DNA from 2 places in the Ensifer sp. GW821-FHT05G01 genome. Region 2 is predicted to be linked to the other one. Evidence: riboswitches for the same ligand, from Rfam matches in the RefSeq annotation. Region 2 holds a riboswitch; the other holds the start of a gene.
What was found. Region 2 has a riboswitch for FMN ahead of AC07UR_RS22835 (DMT family transporter). Riboswitches for the same ligand answer to the same signal wherever they lie in the genome.

Region 1: linked by a shared signal. The riboswitch ahead of AC07UR_RS12790 (6,7-dimethyl-8-ribityllumazine synthase) and the one ahead of AC07UR_RS22835 (DMT family transporter) in region 2 are both predicted to bind FMN.

The regions. Positions count from the first base shown of each region.
Region 1 is NZ_JBWKSC010000004.1:330,028-337,175, reverse strand. Features, by position in the region: gene AC07UR_RS12815 (sugar phosphate isomerase/epimerase family protein) at 1-498, shown strand, start outside; gene AC07UR_RS12810 (DeoR/GlpR family DNA-binding transcription regulator) at 602-1,387, shown strand; gene AC07UR_RS12805 (triose-phosphate isomerase) at 1,384-2,151, shown strand; gene derI (D-erythrulose-4-phosphate isomerase) at 2,192-2,629, shown strand; gene AC07UR_RS12795 (low temperature requirement protein A) at 2,921-4,198, shown strand; gene AC07UR_RS12790 (6,7-dimethyl-8-ribityllumazine synthase) at 4,615-5,088, opposite strand; FMN riboswitch at 5,180-5,434, opposite strand; gene AC07UR_RS12785 (ABC transporter ATP-binding protein) at 5,569-6,630, opposite strand; gene AC07UR_RS12780 (ABC transporter permease) at 6,643-7,148, opposite strand, start outside.
Region 2 is NZ_JBWKSC010000010.1:89,549-96,696, reverse strand. Features, by position in the region: gene lon (endopeptidase La) at 1-1,134, shown strand, start outside; gene hupB (DNA-binding protein HupB) at 1,356-1,631, shown strand; FMN riboswitch at 1,754-1,904, shown strand; gene AC07UR_RS22835 (DMT family transporter) at 1,983-2,891, shown strand; gene AC07UR_RS22830 (esterase-like activity of phytase family protein) at 2,976-5,180, shown strand; gene AC07UR_RS22825 (MarR family winged helix-turn-helix transcriptional regulator) at 5,271-5,744, opposite strand; gene AC07UR_RS22820 (HAMP domain-containing methyl-accepting chemotaxis protein) at 5,928-7,148, opposite strand, start outside.

The DNA.
Region 1 (7,148 bases), on a different contig from region 2:
CACGGCAAGGCGGCCGGTCTTTCCTATGTCTTCTGGGAACCGATGTCGGTCGGCCGCGAGTTCGGCCACACGATCGCCGAGTGCCGTGCGCTCGACCGGCGGCTGGCAGAGGCCGGCCTGCCGATCCCGATGAAGATGATGGTCGATATCGACCACGGCGACGTCACCTCCGACGATCCCGATGATATCGACCCCTATGCCTGGGCTGGCGCCTTTCCTGAGCGCTCGCCGATCATCCACATCAAGCAGTCGTCGATGAACAAGGGCGGGCACTGGCCGTTCACCGCCGCCTACAACAAGGACGGACGCATCACGCCGGAAAAGCTGATCGACGCGGTCAAGGCCGGCGGCGGCACCGATAACGAGATCTGCCTGGAGCTTTCCTTCCGCGAGCGTGAGCCAACGGATCACAATGTCGTCGATATGATCCGGGAATCCGTGGAGTTCTGGGAGCCCTACATCGACACGGGCTTCAATCGGTCATCAAAATCACATTAAAAAATCACAAAATCTCACCATCGATATTGAAATATAACATTACGATGTTATCTTCCCGGGAGTGATGGCGTACTCCTACGCCATCGGATCGAGGCGGATGGCGATGAAGCCGGAAGACAGGCGACAGGCGATCATGGATGTTCTGATGGAGGCCGGCACGGCGTCCGTCGAGGATCTTTCGCTCCGTTTCGGCGTCAGCAAGATGACTGTGCATCGCGACCTCGACGACCTTGAACAGGCCGGCCTGTTGCGCAAGGTGCATGGTGGCGCCTCGATCCAGTCGAGCCCGCAGTTCGAAAGCGATTTCCGCTACCGTGAGAAGATTGCCGCCGCCGAGAAGAACCGGATCGCCGAATATGCGGCTGGTCTGATCGAGCCGGGGCAGAGCATCCTCATCGACGACAGTTCGACCGCTGGCGCGATTGCTGCCTGCATCCGGGACATCAGGCCGCTCACCGTCATCACCAACAATCTCGGCGTCATCTCAGGCCTCTCCGGCGCGCCGGGTATCAACGTGATCGCGCTCGGCGGCCAGTACAGCAAGAAGTTCAATGGCTTCTTTGGCATTGTGACGGAAGAGGCGCTGCGCTCGCTGCGCGTCGACATCGCCTTCCTCTCCAGCTCCGCCGTCGCTGGCACGGCAGCCTTCCACCAGGACCAGGAGGTCGTGCAGGCGAAGCGCCTGATGGTGAAATCGGCGGCGCGCAAGTATCTGCTTGTTGATCACGACAAGTTCGGGCGATCCGCCCTGCATTTCCTGACCGGGCTCGACGCCTTCGACGCGGTGCTGACAGGCGCCGAAGTGGCGGATGAGCATGCCGACGCGCTGAGCGAAGCCGGCGTACGCCTGGTCAAGGTCGACACACAAAAAGTATCGGAGAAAACATGACCAAGCCGCAGCTCTGGGTGGGCACAAGCTGGAAGATGAACAAGACGCTGGCCGAGGCCATGGTCTTTGCCGACGGACTGGCGGCAGCGGACGCAGCGCGCGACGATCGCATCCAGCGTTTCGTCATTCCGCCCTTTACCGCCGTTCGTCAGGTCAAGGACCGGCTGGCTCAAACCAGCGTCAAGGTCGGCGCACAGAACATGCATTGGGATGATGCCGGCGCCTGGACCGGCGAGGTGTCGCCGGTGATGCTGAGGGACTGCAATCTCGACGTGGTCGAGCTCGGCCACAGCGAACGGCGCGAGCATTTCGGCGAGACCGACCGGACCGTTGGCCTGAAGACGGCGGCAGCCGTGCGCCACGGCCTCGTGCCGCTGATCTGCATCGGCGAGACGCTTGCCGAGCGCGAGGCGGGCGAGGCGGATGCCGTGTTGAAGCGGCAGGTGGAAGGGGCGCTGGCGCTTCTTGACGGCGACGCCCGCAAGGCGACGATCCTGCTTGCCTACGAGCCGGTCTGGGCGATCGGCGTCAACGGCATCCCGGCAACATCCGATTATGCCGACCAGCGCCACAAGCGCATCGCCGATGTGGCTGAAGCCGCACTCGGCGTGCGCGTGCCCGTGCTCTACGGCGGCAGCGTCAATCCCGGCAATTGCGAGGAACTGATCGCTGAGAAGCATATCGACGGCCTGTTCATCGGCCGCTCGGCCTGGGACGTCAACGGCTATCTCGACATTCTCAAGCGTGTCTCCGGGGCGATCTGAGCCCCTTGCACGCCAACCAAAACGACGGAAAGGAACCATCATGAAGATTGCAATCGGAGCAGACAGCGCCGGCAAGCCCTTGCTCGACGTCATCGCCGCGCACCTGAAGAGCAAAGCTGGCCTCGAGGTCAGCGACCTCAGCCAGTCCGGCTTCTACGCCGACCTGTCGCAGAAGCTGGCGCAGACCATCGTCGACGGCGAGAACGAGCGCGGCATCCTGTTTTGCGGCACCGGCATCGGCGTCTGCATCTCGGCTAACAAGGTGCCGGGCATCCGCGCCGCGCTGACCCACGACACCTATTCCGCCGAGCGGGCTGCTAAGTCGAACAACGCGCAGATCATCACCATGGGCGCACGCGTCATCGGGCCGGAACTGGCCAAATCGATCGTCGATGCCTGGCTCGCCTCCGAGTTCGACCCGAACGGCCCGTCGGCCGGCAATGTCGACGCGATCGATCGTCTCGACGCGGCGAAGTAATTCAACCGGGCAAGAGAGCGTTTCCGGCCTGAACCGGGCCACGGAGACGCTCTCTCGCATCGTTTTACGCAATTCCTGGCGGCGAACGGCTTCGCATGTGTCCTGGAAATGCGGTGATACCGCCATGCACGTTGATCCTCCCTCGCGCATTGCGGCGAGACGCCCGGCAGAGATGCCGGGCGTTTTCATGTTCAGCCAAAACCGGGTGATCTGGCACTGCCCGCTTGACGAAGCTTCTGAAAATATTTGAATATTCTTGCGTATCATCCCGTCTGCGAGGAATGCCGATCCATGTCCGACGCTACCACGACGCCACCCCGTGCCACAGCCCACCGCCTGGCACGCATGAGCGGCCGCGACACGCACGAACACCACCGCACGGCAACGACGCTCGAGCTTCTGTTCGACCTGACCTTCGTCATCGCCTTCAGCCTTGCCGCATCGCAACTTGCGCATCTGATGGCCGAAGGACATTTCAGGGCAGGGCTGATCGGCTTTACGCTCGCGATCTTCGCCATCTGCTGGGCCTGGATCAATTTCACCTGGTTCGCGTCAGCCTATGACACTGACGACTGGGTGTTTCGCTGCGTCACCATGGTGCAGATGGTCGGCGTGCTGATCCTGGCAATCGGCCTTCCTGCCATGTTCCACTCGATCGACGTGGGTGGGCATCTCGACAATGGCGTGATGGTGCTCGGCTATGTCGTCATGCGCGTGGCGATGATCTTCCAGTGGCTGCGCGCCACCCGGCAGGATCCGCAGCGGCGCGGTGCCTGCATGACCTATGTGATCGCCATCGGCATCGCCCAGCTCGGCTGGATCGTGCTGATCTTCTTCGATTTCTCGCTCACCGTGTCCATTGCCATGGTGGTGGTACTGACGGCGATCGAGATGCTTGGGCCCTATATCGCCGAGACGCGGTATGGTGGCACGCCCTGGCATGCGCACCATATCGCCGAGCGCTACGGCCTCCTGGCGATCATCGCGCTTGGCGAAGGTGTGGTCGGCACGGTCGCCTCGATCACCGCCGTTGTCGACGGGGAGGGCTGGAACCTCGACGTGGCGCTCGTATGCCTCGCCGGCACCGGCCTCACCTTCGGCATGTGGTGGATCTATTTCCTGCTGCCGAGTGCGGAGGTGCTACATGCGCACCGCAAGCGGTCCTTCGTCTGGGGCTATGGCCACATGTTCATCTTCGCCGCGATCGTTGCGACCGGCGCCGGCCTGCATGTCGCTGCCTACTACATCGAGCACAAGGCACATATCGGCTCGCTGGCAACGGTGCTGACTGTGGTCATCCCGGTCGGCGCGTACATCGGCCTCGTCTACGGCATGTATGCTTATCTGCTGCGGCAGGCGGAGCCGCTGCATGCGTGGCTGCTCGCCGGAACGGTGCTTGTGCTGGCAGCGTCGATCGCAGCGGCGATGGCAGGCGTCGACATGGCGGTCTGCCTGATTGTCGTGATGTTCGCGCCGTTCGTGACAGTCGTCGGCTTCGAGGCGGCGGGCCATCGTCACCGCATGGCGGCGTTGGAACGTTGCCTCGCCGAGGCCGAGCCGGCGCAGTGAGCCGCTGGAATTACTGAGTCGAAACAGCGGTTTGAGGGCCGTTGCTGGCGGGTCGATTCAGGTGGTTCAGAGGTTGATTCAAGAATGGGGTCGGGGCCTTCACTTGGATTTGTTCTTCACCCGTTTTGCGCAAAGCTGCCCCTCACCCTAGCCCTCTCCCCGCAGGCGGGGAGAGGGGACGGTCGCGTGCGCTTTCACTCGCCGTAAGCCCTGCGGTGCTATTTCGTCCGACAGCCTCGCCATCCGTTTTGCGGGTACCGACGACCGCAGCGTAGGGTGGTAAAGGCTGTGGCCATCGGATGACGGTGCTTGGACGCGAGAGCGCGCCACGCACGTCCTTCTCCCCGCCAGGCGGGGAGAAGGTGGCCGGCAGGCCGGATGAGGGGCTGCCGGTTACGATACGGTGTGGCGTCAGATCAGGCGTTGACCAGCGCCAGCTTGGCGCGGGCGTCGAGGATCTGGGCGCAGGCATTCGCGGCTTCTTCTCCCTTGGTGACGAAGTGTTCGCGGAAGAAGGCGATCAGCGGCGCGCTTTCCTGGAAATTGTGCGGGGTCAGCACGGCGGAAAGCACCGGCACGTCGGTGTCGAGCTGAACGCGCATCATGCCGTCGAGCACGGTGCCGGCGACGAAGTCATGCCGGTAGATGCCGCCATCGACGACGAAGGCGGTGCCGAGGATCGCGGCGTAGCGGCCGGTCTTGGCGAGCTTCTGGGCGTGCAGCGGGATTTCGAGTGCGCCCGGCACGTCGAAGATCTCGACATCGGCAGCCGAGCCGCCGAGCTTCGTCCATTGCGCGACGAAGGCGTCGACGCAGCGGTCGACGATGTCGGCGTGCCAACGGGCACGAACGATCGCAATCTTGGCGGTGGGGTGGGAAAGAATAGTCATGGTCTCAAGCCTTCCAGGGTTTGGCGTTTCCAATTTTCCCGTCGGGCGAACATGCATGCGCGCAAAACCCCGGCGTGGGGTTCACGATCCTGCTTGCTCTCTTCCATCCGGACTCTAACCGTCGGCTCCGGAATCTGACCGGATCTGCTGACCCCTGGAACCACTGCCGGCTCCAAGGCGCTCGCGGGCTTCGATCGCTGCATGTATCCTCAAATCTCACCGATTTAAGGACAAAACATGCAGCACGTTCAAGTTCTACAGCGACCTTTGCGCGTCTGTTAAGACGCGCGGCGCTGTAGCGATCGCTACCGCCGGTGGGGACTTTCACCCCGCCCTGAGAACAGGGCCGACTATATAGATCGGCCACGCGTGGTCAAACGCGTGGCGCGACGAAAATCCTGGAAATTACGACAGATTTTTCCAAGGCCGGCCGCCGCCGGGCGAAATGATTCCAGCGACGGTTGACCTTTCAACGCTCGGCTACTCGCGGATGACCAGCAGATCCTTGGCGGCGAAACGCAGCGTGACGTTGTCGCCGAAGGTCGGCGGCGTCAGGCCGGGGTCGTTGAACATGTCGAAAGAGATGACATCGCCGCCGATCCGCAGCTTGGTGCGGATGACCGAGCCGAGGAAGCTGGTCGAAACCACTTCACCGGTCAGTGCCGTATCACCCTTGGCGCTGTCGGCGATCGAGCCTGCCTCCGGGCGCAGCGCCAGCGAAATCGGGTCGCCACCCTTCATGCCGGCAATCTGCTCCTTCAGCGAGACCTGCTGGTTGCCAATGGCGACGGCGCCCGTGGCCGGGTCTGCGACCTTGGCCTCGATGATGTTGAGCGTGCCGACGAAGGAGGCGACGAAGCGGGTGGCAGGTGTGTTGTAGATCTCGAACGGCGTCCCGATCTGGTCAGCACGGCCGCCATTCATCACGACGATGCGATCCGAGATCGACAACGCCTCTTCCTGGTCATGGGTGACGAAGACGGTGGTGATGCCGAGTTGCTGCTGGATCTGGCGGATCTCCTCGCGCAGCGACACGCGGATCTTGGCGTCGAGCGCCGACAGCGGCTCGTCGAGCAAAAGCACCTGCGGCTTGACGGCGAGCGCGCGGGCGAGTGCCACGCGCTGCTGCTGGCCGCCGGACAGCTGGTAGGGGAAACGGTCGGCCAGGTGCTCGAGCTTGATCAGGCTCAGCATCTGCTTGACGCGCGTGTCGGTCTCCGCCTTCGGCGCACCGGCGACCTTCAGGCCGAAGGCTACGTTGTCGTGCACGTTCATGTTCGGAAACAGAGCGTAGGCCTGGAACACCATGCCGATATTGCGCTGGTTCGGTTTCAGCGTGCCCTGGTCCTTGCCGTTGATGACGATGGATCCGCTGGAGGGCGTCTCGAAACCGGCGATCATGCGCAAGACGGTGGTCTTGCCGCAGCCCGAGGGCCCAAGGAACGAGACGAACTCGCCTTTCTCGATCGCCATGTCGAAGCCATGCACGACTTGCACGGGGCCGAAGGATTTCTGGATGTTGGTCAGTGTCAGGAAACTCATATGAACCGATCCTCAGGCCTTGGGAGGCGCGCTTTTTTGGAAGCGCGAGACGAGCTGGATGAGGCCGAGGCAGCCCCAGGTGATGCCGAACGCGATGACGGCGAGGGCGGCTGGCTCATAGGCGCGGTTGGCGCCCAGAAGCTGCATATACGGACCGAAGGCCGGCCTGTTCAAAAGCGCTGCCATGGTGAATTCGCCGATGACGATGGCAAACGTCAGGAAGGCGCCGGAGAGCACCGCGACCAGGACATTCGGCAGAATGATCCGGCCGAGAATGGTCGCCCATCCTGCCCCGAGGCTTTGAGCGGCCTCTGTCAGAGTGGCGATGTCGATCGTGCGAAGCCCGGTGTCTACGGCCCTGTACATGTAGGGAAGGGCGAGGATGGCATAGCCGAACATCAGAAGCACATTGGTGCCCGCGATCGATCCGGTCAGCGGCAGCCAGCTCGAGGTGTTGTAGAGGCGGATGTAGCCGAAGACGATGACGATCGCCGGGATGACGAGCGGCAGCAGCGTGA
Region 2 (7,148 bases):
AAGATGGGCCAGGACTTCCGCGGCGACCCGTCGTCGGCCCTCTTGGAGGTGCTGGATCCGGAACAGAACTCGACCTTCATGGACCACTACCTGGAAGTCGAATACGATCTGTCCAACGTGATGTTCATCACCACGGCGAACACGCTGAACATTCCGGCGCCGCTGATGGACCGCATGGAAGTGATCCGCATTGCCGGCTACACCGAAGAGGAAAAGCTGGAGATCGCCAAGCGGCACCTGCTGCCGAAGGCGATCCGCGATCATGCGCTGCAGCCGAAGGAGTTTTCGGTCACCGACGGTGCGCTGATGGCGATCATCCAGACCTACACGCGTGAAGCGGGCGTTCGTAACTTCGAGCGCGAACTGATGAAGCTCGCCCGCAAGGCTGTGACCGAGATCATCAAGGGCAAGGCCAAGTCCGTAGCCGTCACCGCTGAAAACATCCCGGATTACCTGGGCGTGCCGCGGTACCGGCACGGTGAAGCCGAGCGCGACGATCAGGTTGGCGTGGTCACAGGACTTGCCTGGACAGAGGTCGGCGGCGAACTGCTGACGATCGAAGGCGTCATGATGCCCGGCAAGGGCCGCATGACCGTTACAGGCAACCTGCGTGACGTGATGAAGGAATCGATTTCTGCGGCGGCGTCTTACGTCCGTTCGCGCGCGATCGACTTCGGCATCGAGCCGCCGCTGTTCGACAAGCGCGACATCCACGTGCACTTGCCGGAAGGCGCGACGCCCAAGGATGGCCCGTCGGCCGGTGTTGCCATGGCAACGGCGATCGTCTCCGTGATGACCGGTATTCCGATCTCCAAGGATGTGGCGATGACGGGTGAAATCACCCTTCGCGGCCGCGTGCTGCCGATCGGCGGTCTGAAGGAAAAGCTGCTGGCTGCCGTCCGCGGCGGCATCAAGAAGGTGCTGATCCCTGAGGAGAATGCCAAGGATCTGGCCGAGATTCCGGACAACGTGAAGAACGTGCTGGAGATCATCCCGGTCTCGCGGATGGGCGAAGTGCTCGAACACGCTCTCATCCGCGTCCCGGAGCCGATCGAATGGGACCCGGCAAATGAGCCGGCAACCGTCGCTGCGGTTGATTCGCAGGACGAAGCGGGCGCTTCCATCGCCCACTGATCGACAGGGCTGGCGGGCGCAATTTTGCTCGTCTCAGGCTCATTTGGCAGAAAAACAAGGAAGACCGGCCCCTGGCCGGTCTTTTTTGTTGTAAAAGCATGCCGCAAGCCTTGCATTCCAAGGGATTAGGCGCAATTGGGAATGGCAAGACGCGGGCGATGCGCAAGCCGCCGCGGCTTAAAAACACAGTCGTTTCGAACCATTTTGAAAGGGGTGGAAACATGAACAAAAATGAGCTCGTGTCTGCCGTTGCTGAGAAGGCCGGACTTTCCAAGACCGACGCATCTTCCGCAGTTGATGCAGTTTTCGAGACCATCCAGGCTGAACTGAAGAACGGTGGCGACATTCGCCTCGTCGGTTTCGGCAACTTCTCCGTTTCGCGTCGCGAAGCCTCCAAGGGCCGCAACCCGTCCACGGGCGCTGAAGTTGACATCCCGGCACGTAACGTTCCGAAGTTCACGGCCGGCAAGGGCCTGAAGGATGCCGTTAACGGCTGATAAGTTTGCTTGACGGCCGGATACGAGGCCGGCAGTCCAAGTCTTGAAGGGTTCGGCTCACGCCGGACCCTTCTGCATTTTCGGGTGGCCTTGCAGCAGCGCAGGCTTTGGTCTACGGCTCAGCCTGTTCTCAGGGCGGGGTGAAAGTCCCCACCGGCGGTAAGGGCTTCGGCTCAAGCCCGCGAGCACTTCCAGCCTTTGTGGGCTGGAAGGATAGCAGATCCGGTGCAATTCCGGAGCCGACGGTCACAGTCCGGATGAAAGAGAATGATCGTGGATGCGAAGGGCACGGCTGCCCGTCTTCGCACCCTGCGCTCATGCGTCCTGGTTTTTGTTGGTCCCTGTTTGCGGATGAAGGACATGAGCGAGACTACTCAAGCATTTTTCACCTCCCGTGCCATGGCCGGGGCCGCCTGGATGATACTGGCCGGCGTTGCCTTTGCTCTGCTGAATGTCGTCACGCAATGGATGACGATGCAACTCGGCTTTTCCGCCACCTCGACCGCCTTCTGGCAATATGCGTTCGCGCTCATCTTCTCCCTGCCTTTCCTGTTGCGGGTCGGTCTATCGGCGATGCGCACCGTTTATCCCTGGCGTCACATCGTCCGCGTAGGCCTCGCAGCCCTGGGGGTCGGGGCCTGGGTTTCGGGCCTGGCCTCCGTCCCGATCTGGCAGGCGATCGCGCTGGTGATGACGTCACCGTTCTTCATCATTCTCGGTGCACGGCTCTTCCTTGGCGAACGCGTCGGCGCGTCCCGTTGGGGCGCTGCGGCAGTTGGTTTTGCCGGCGCTGCGATCATTCTGCAGCCCTGGTCGGAGAGTTTCACCTGGGCAGCCTTGCTGCCGGTTCTCTCGGCGCTGCTTTGGGGTGCGTCGTCGCTGATCACGAAGAGCCTGACCGGCATCGAGCGTCCCGAGACGATCACAGTGTGGCTGCTCGTGCTTCTGACGCCGATCAACGGCGTGCTGGCGCTGTCGGCAGGCTTCGTCGTGCCGAGCGGCACCATGCTCGCGCTGCTGGCGCTGGCGGGGCTCCTGACCGTCGTGGCACAGTTTCTGTTGACGCTGGCGTATACGGTTGCCGATGCCGCCTATGTGCAGCCCTTCGATGATCTCAAGTTGCCACTCAACGTTCTCGCCGGCTGGCTCGTCTTCGGTTATGCGCCGAGCGGTTATCTCTGGCTGGGAGCCGCATTGATCCTCGGCGCCTCGCTCTTCATCATGCGCCACGAGATGAAACGCGAGCGCGCAAGCGCGTAAAGCGACGCTGCACAACAAAGCTGCGGGATTGTCATGCGCCTGTCATCGCCATCCCGCAGAACCCCCTTGTTTTGGATATTCGACATGGGGGATTTCATGACCATTTCATCATGCAGAACGGCGCTCGCCGCCATGCTTCTTGCGTCTGTTGCTTTTCCGGCTGCTGCCGAACCGGTGTTCAATCGTATCGCGTCCTTCGCCGTTGCCGACAATCTGGAAGGTGACGCCCGCAAGGAAACGACTTCTGCGGAAATCATCACGGCCACCGAAGACGGCAACACGCTGATTTATTCCGATAGCCCCGGCAAGCGCATCGGCCTCATCGACATCACAGACGCCAAGGCGCCGAAGGCGGCCGGCATCGTTTCGTTCGATGGCGAGCCGACATCGGTGACCGTCGCTGGTGCCAAGGCACTCGTGGCCGTCAACACGCGCGAAAGCTTCATCAAGCCCTCCGGCTTCCTCGCCACCGTCGACGTCGCCTCCAAGAAGATCGAAGCGACCTGCGATCTCGGCGGTCAGCCGGACTCCGTCGCGGTCAACAAGGACCGCACGCTTGCCGCGATCGCCATCGAGAATGAGCGTGACGAGGAGGTCAATGACGGCAAGATCCCGCAGATGCCTGCCGGCGACCTGGTGATCTTGTCGCTGAAGGACGGTGTTGCCGATTGCGCCACGATCAAGCACGTGACCCTGACGGGCCTTGCCGACGTTGCCGGCGACGATCCGGAGCCGGAATTCGTTTCCTTCAACGGCAAGGACGAGATTGCGCTGACACTGCAGGAGAACAACCACATCGTCATCATCGATGCCAAGTCGGCGACGGTGAAGACGCATTTCTCTGCAGGCAGCGTCGACCTCAAGGACATCGATACCAAGCGCGACGGCGCGGTCGCCTTCAAGGACGAGCAGCCCGGCCGCAAGCGCGAGCCCGATGCCGTCAAGTGGCTCGACGACACCCGCATCGTCGTTGCCAACGAGGGCGACTACGAGGGCGGTTCGCGCGGCTTCACGATTTTCGATACGACCGGCAAGGTGCTGTTCGAGTCCGGCGCCAGCTTCGAACACGCGATTGCGTCGATCGGCCATTACCCGGAGAAGCGCTCGTCGGCCAAGGGCGTCGAGCCGGAGGGCCTCGAGGCCGCGAAGTTCGGCGACGACAATCTGTTGTTCGTGCTTGCTGAACGCGCATCCGTCGTCGGCGTCTACAAGGACACCGGCGCCGAGCCGGAACTGCTGCAGTTGTTGCCGTCGGGTATCTCGCCGGAAGGCGCCGTTGCGATCCCGTCGCGCAATCTGCTTGCCACCGCCAACGAGGTCGACCTTGGCGAGGACGGCGGCGCTCGCTCGCATGTGATGATCTACGAGCGTGGCGAAGGCGAGGCTGCCTATCCGCAGATCCGCTCGGCCGACAAGGATGGTCTACCTGTCGGGTTTGGCGCGCTTTCGGGTCTGGCCGCCGTTGCCGACAAGCCGGGTTTCCTGCGTGCCGTCAATGATTCCGTCTATGCGTCGCAGCCGACCATCTTCACCATCGACGCGACCCAGAAGCCGGCGCTGATCACCGAGACGCTCCGCATCACCCGCGACGGCGCGCCGGCACAGAAGCTCGACATCGAAGGCGTCGCCAATGATGGGGAAGGGGGCTTCTGGCTTGCTTCCGAAGGCAACTCCGACAAACTCTATAGCCATGCACTGCTGAAGGTGAACAAGAAGGGCGAAATCAAGAAGGAGATCGCTCTTCCCGAAGCTCTGCGTGCAGGCGAGACGCGCTTCGGCTTCGAGGGTGTGACGGTCGTCGGCGAAGGCGACGATCAGGTGCTCTGGATGGCCGTCCAGCGCGAATGGAAGGACGACCAGAAGGGCTTCGTCAAGCTCGTCTCCTACAAGCCATCGAGCGAAGAATGGGGTGCAGTCCGCTATCCGCTCGAGAAGGCAGACGGCGGCTGGGTCGGCCTCTCGGAAATCTCGGTGCACGGCGACTACGCCTATATCATCGAACGCGACAACCTGATCGGTCAGGCCGCCAAGCTCAAGAAGCTCTACCGTGTCGCGCTTGCCGAGTTGAAGCCGGCAGCGCTCGGCGGCGAGCTTCCGGTCGTCAAGAAGGAAGAGGTTCGTGACCTCATTCCCGATCTGAAGGCTCTCAATGGCTACGTCGTCGACAAGGTCGAAGGTTTTACCGTCGATGCCGCCGGTAACGGCTATGTCGTCACCGACAATGACGGTGTCGACGATTCCTCCGGCGAAACGCTGTTCTTCTCCATCGGTGCCATCGACGCGATGTAAGCGTCGGGCCAGGAGAAAAACGGAAGAGGCCGGGACATGACGTCCCGGCCTCTTTCTGTTTTGGCTATCAGCATTGGCGGAAAGAAGTGTTTAGCGGGCGACCGCAATCTGTGCGGCTTCCGCCTCGTCCTTGCGCTTGCGGATCTCGTCCGTCTTGTCGACGAGCTTGCCGACGATATCGAAGAGCTGATCGAGCTCCTTGTCGTCGAGTGCCGAGAAGATTTCCTCGATCAGCTGTTTGCGCGGGTGTTCAGCCGCTTCCAGTATGACGCGCCCTGTGTCGGTGATCGAGACGATCTTGGCGCGGCGGTCCTCGGGATCCGGCTTGCGCATCACGAGCCGGTCACGCTCAAGGCCATCGATCGCTTCGGTGACGGTGCGCGGCGCGAAGTTCAGTGCGCAGGCGATATCCGTCGAACGACAGGGGCCGAGCTTGCTCAGGAAAAACAGGAATTTGCTGCGCGCCAGCGAAACGCCTTCCTCTGTCATCGACTCGTTCACGAGCCGGTGGACGCGGTGATAAAGCTCAAACAGCCTGTCGGAAACTTCGAATGTCTTCTTCATGATCATCGTTGGAAAATTGTGAGGTGCCATGTCAAATGGCAGCAACATTATTGATAGTTACAATTGCTACATTTGTCGACTAAAACCTCTGCCGTTTCACGGTAACGACCTCCTCAACGAAGAAACGGCCTCCGTTTCCGGAGACCGTTTCACTTGCATGCTCAAGAATTTCGCCTGTTCGGACTATGCCGCCCAGCGCGATGAACCGGCCGAAGGTGCGTAGCCGTAGCCGGAAGTCTCGGCGAGCGTGAAGCGGGCGATAAGCTCGCGCAGACGACCTGCCTCCTGTGCCAGCGTCGCGCTTGCGGCATTCGCCTCTTCGACCATGGCGGCGTTCTGCTGGGTCACCTGATCCATCTGGTTGACGGCAGTGTTGACCTCGTAAAGGCCGGCAGACTGTTCCTGCGCCGAAACAGCGATCGCATCCATGTGCTGATTGATCGTCACGATGAAACCTTCGATCGTGCGCAGCGCTTCGCCGGTCTCGCGGACCAGCTTGACGCCGCTCTGCACCTCGACGGCCGAGTTGCGGATCAGGTCCTTGATCTCCTTGGCGGCATTGGCCGAGCGCTGTGCCAGTTCGCGCACTTCCTGGGCAACGACGGCAAAGCCCTTGCCGGCATCGCCGGCGCGCGCCGCTTCCACGCCAGCATTCAGCGCCAACAGGTTGGTCTGGAATGCGATCTCGTCGATGACGCCGATGATGTTGGAGATCTGGCTCGACGAATGCTCGATACGACCCATGGCGTCGACCGCACCGGAGACGATGGCGCCGGACTTGTGGGCGCTTTCGTTTGCCTGGCTGGCGATGGCGCGGGCTTCGTTGGTTCGTTTGGACGAACTGCCGACATTGGCCGTGATCTGGTCGAGGGCGGCAGCTGTTTCTTCCAGCGAGGCGGCCTGCTGTTCGGTACGGCGCGACAGGTCGTCGGCGCTCTGGCTGACTTCGCGTGCGCCGCTGTCGATGCTGCCGGAGCTGGAGGAGACGGCAGCCAGCGTATCGGCCAGCTGCGCAACGGCCTGATTGAGGTCGTGACGCAGCTGTTCGAAATCCGGCGCAAAAGGTTCGTTGAGCTGGAAGGCGAGATCGCCCGCCGCCAGGCGGCGAAGACCGGTCGCAAGACCCGCCGTTGCTTCCTGCAGGCGAATCTGCGCGGCGGCTTCCGCCTCCTCCGTTACGCGTCGACGCTCGGCCTCAGCCTGCTCACGCTGCACCTTGGCATCTTCCTCGAGCTGCAGATTGGAGATGGCGGCTTCACGGAAGACCTCGACCGCGCGGGCCATCTCGCCGATCTCGTCCTTGCGCGCACCGTAGGGAATGGCGGTGGAGGTGTCGCCGTTTGCAAGACCCGCCATCGAGCGGGTGATGATCTGGATCGGACGAGCGATGCCGCGGATTGCGTA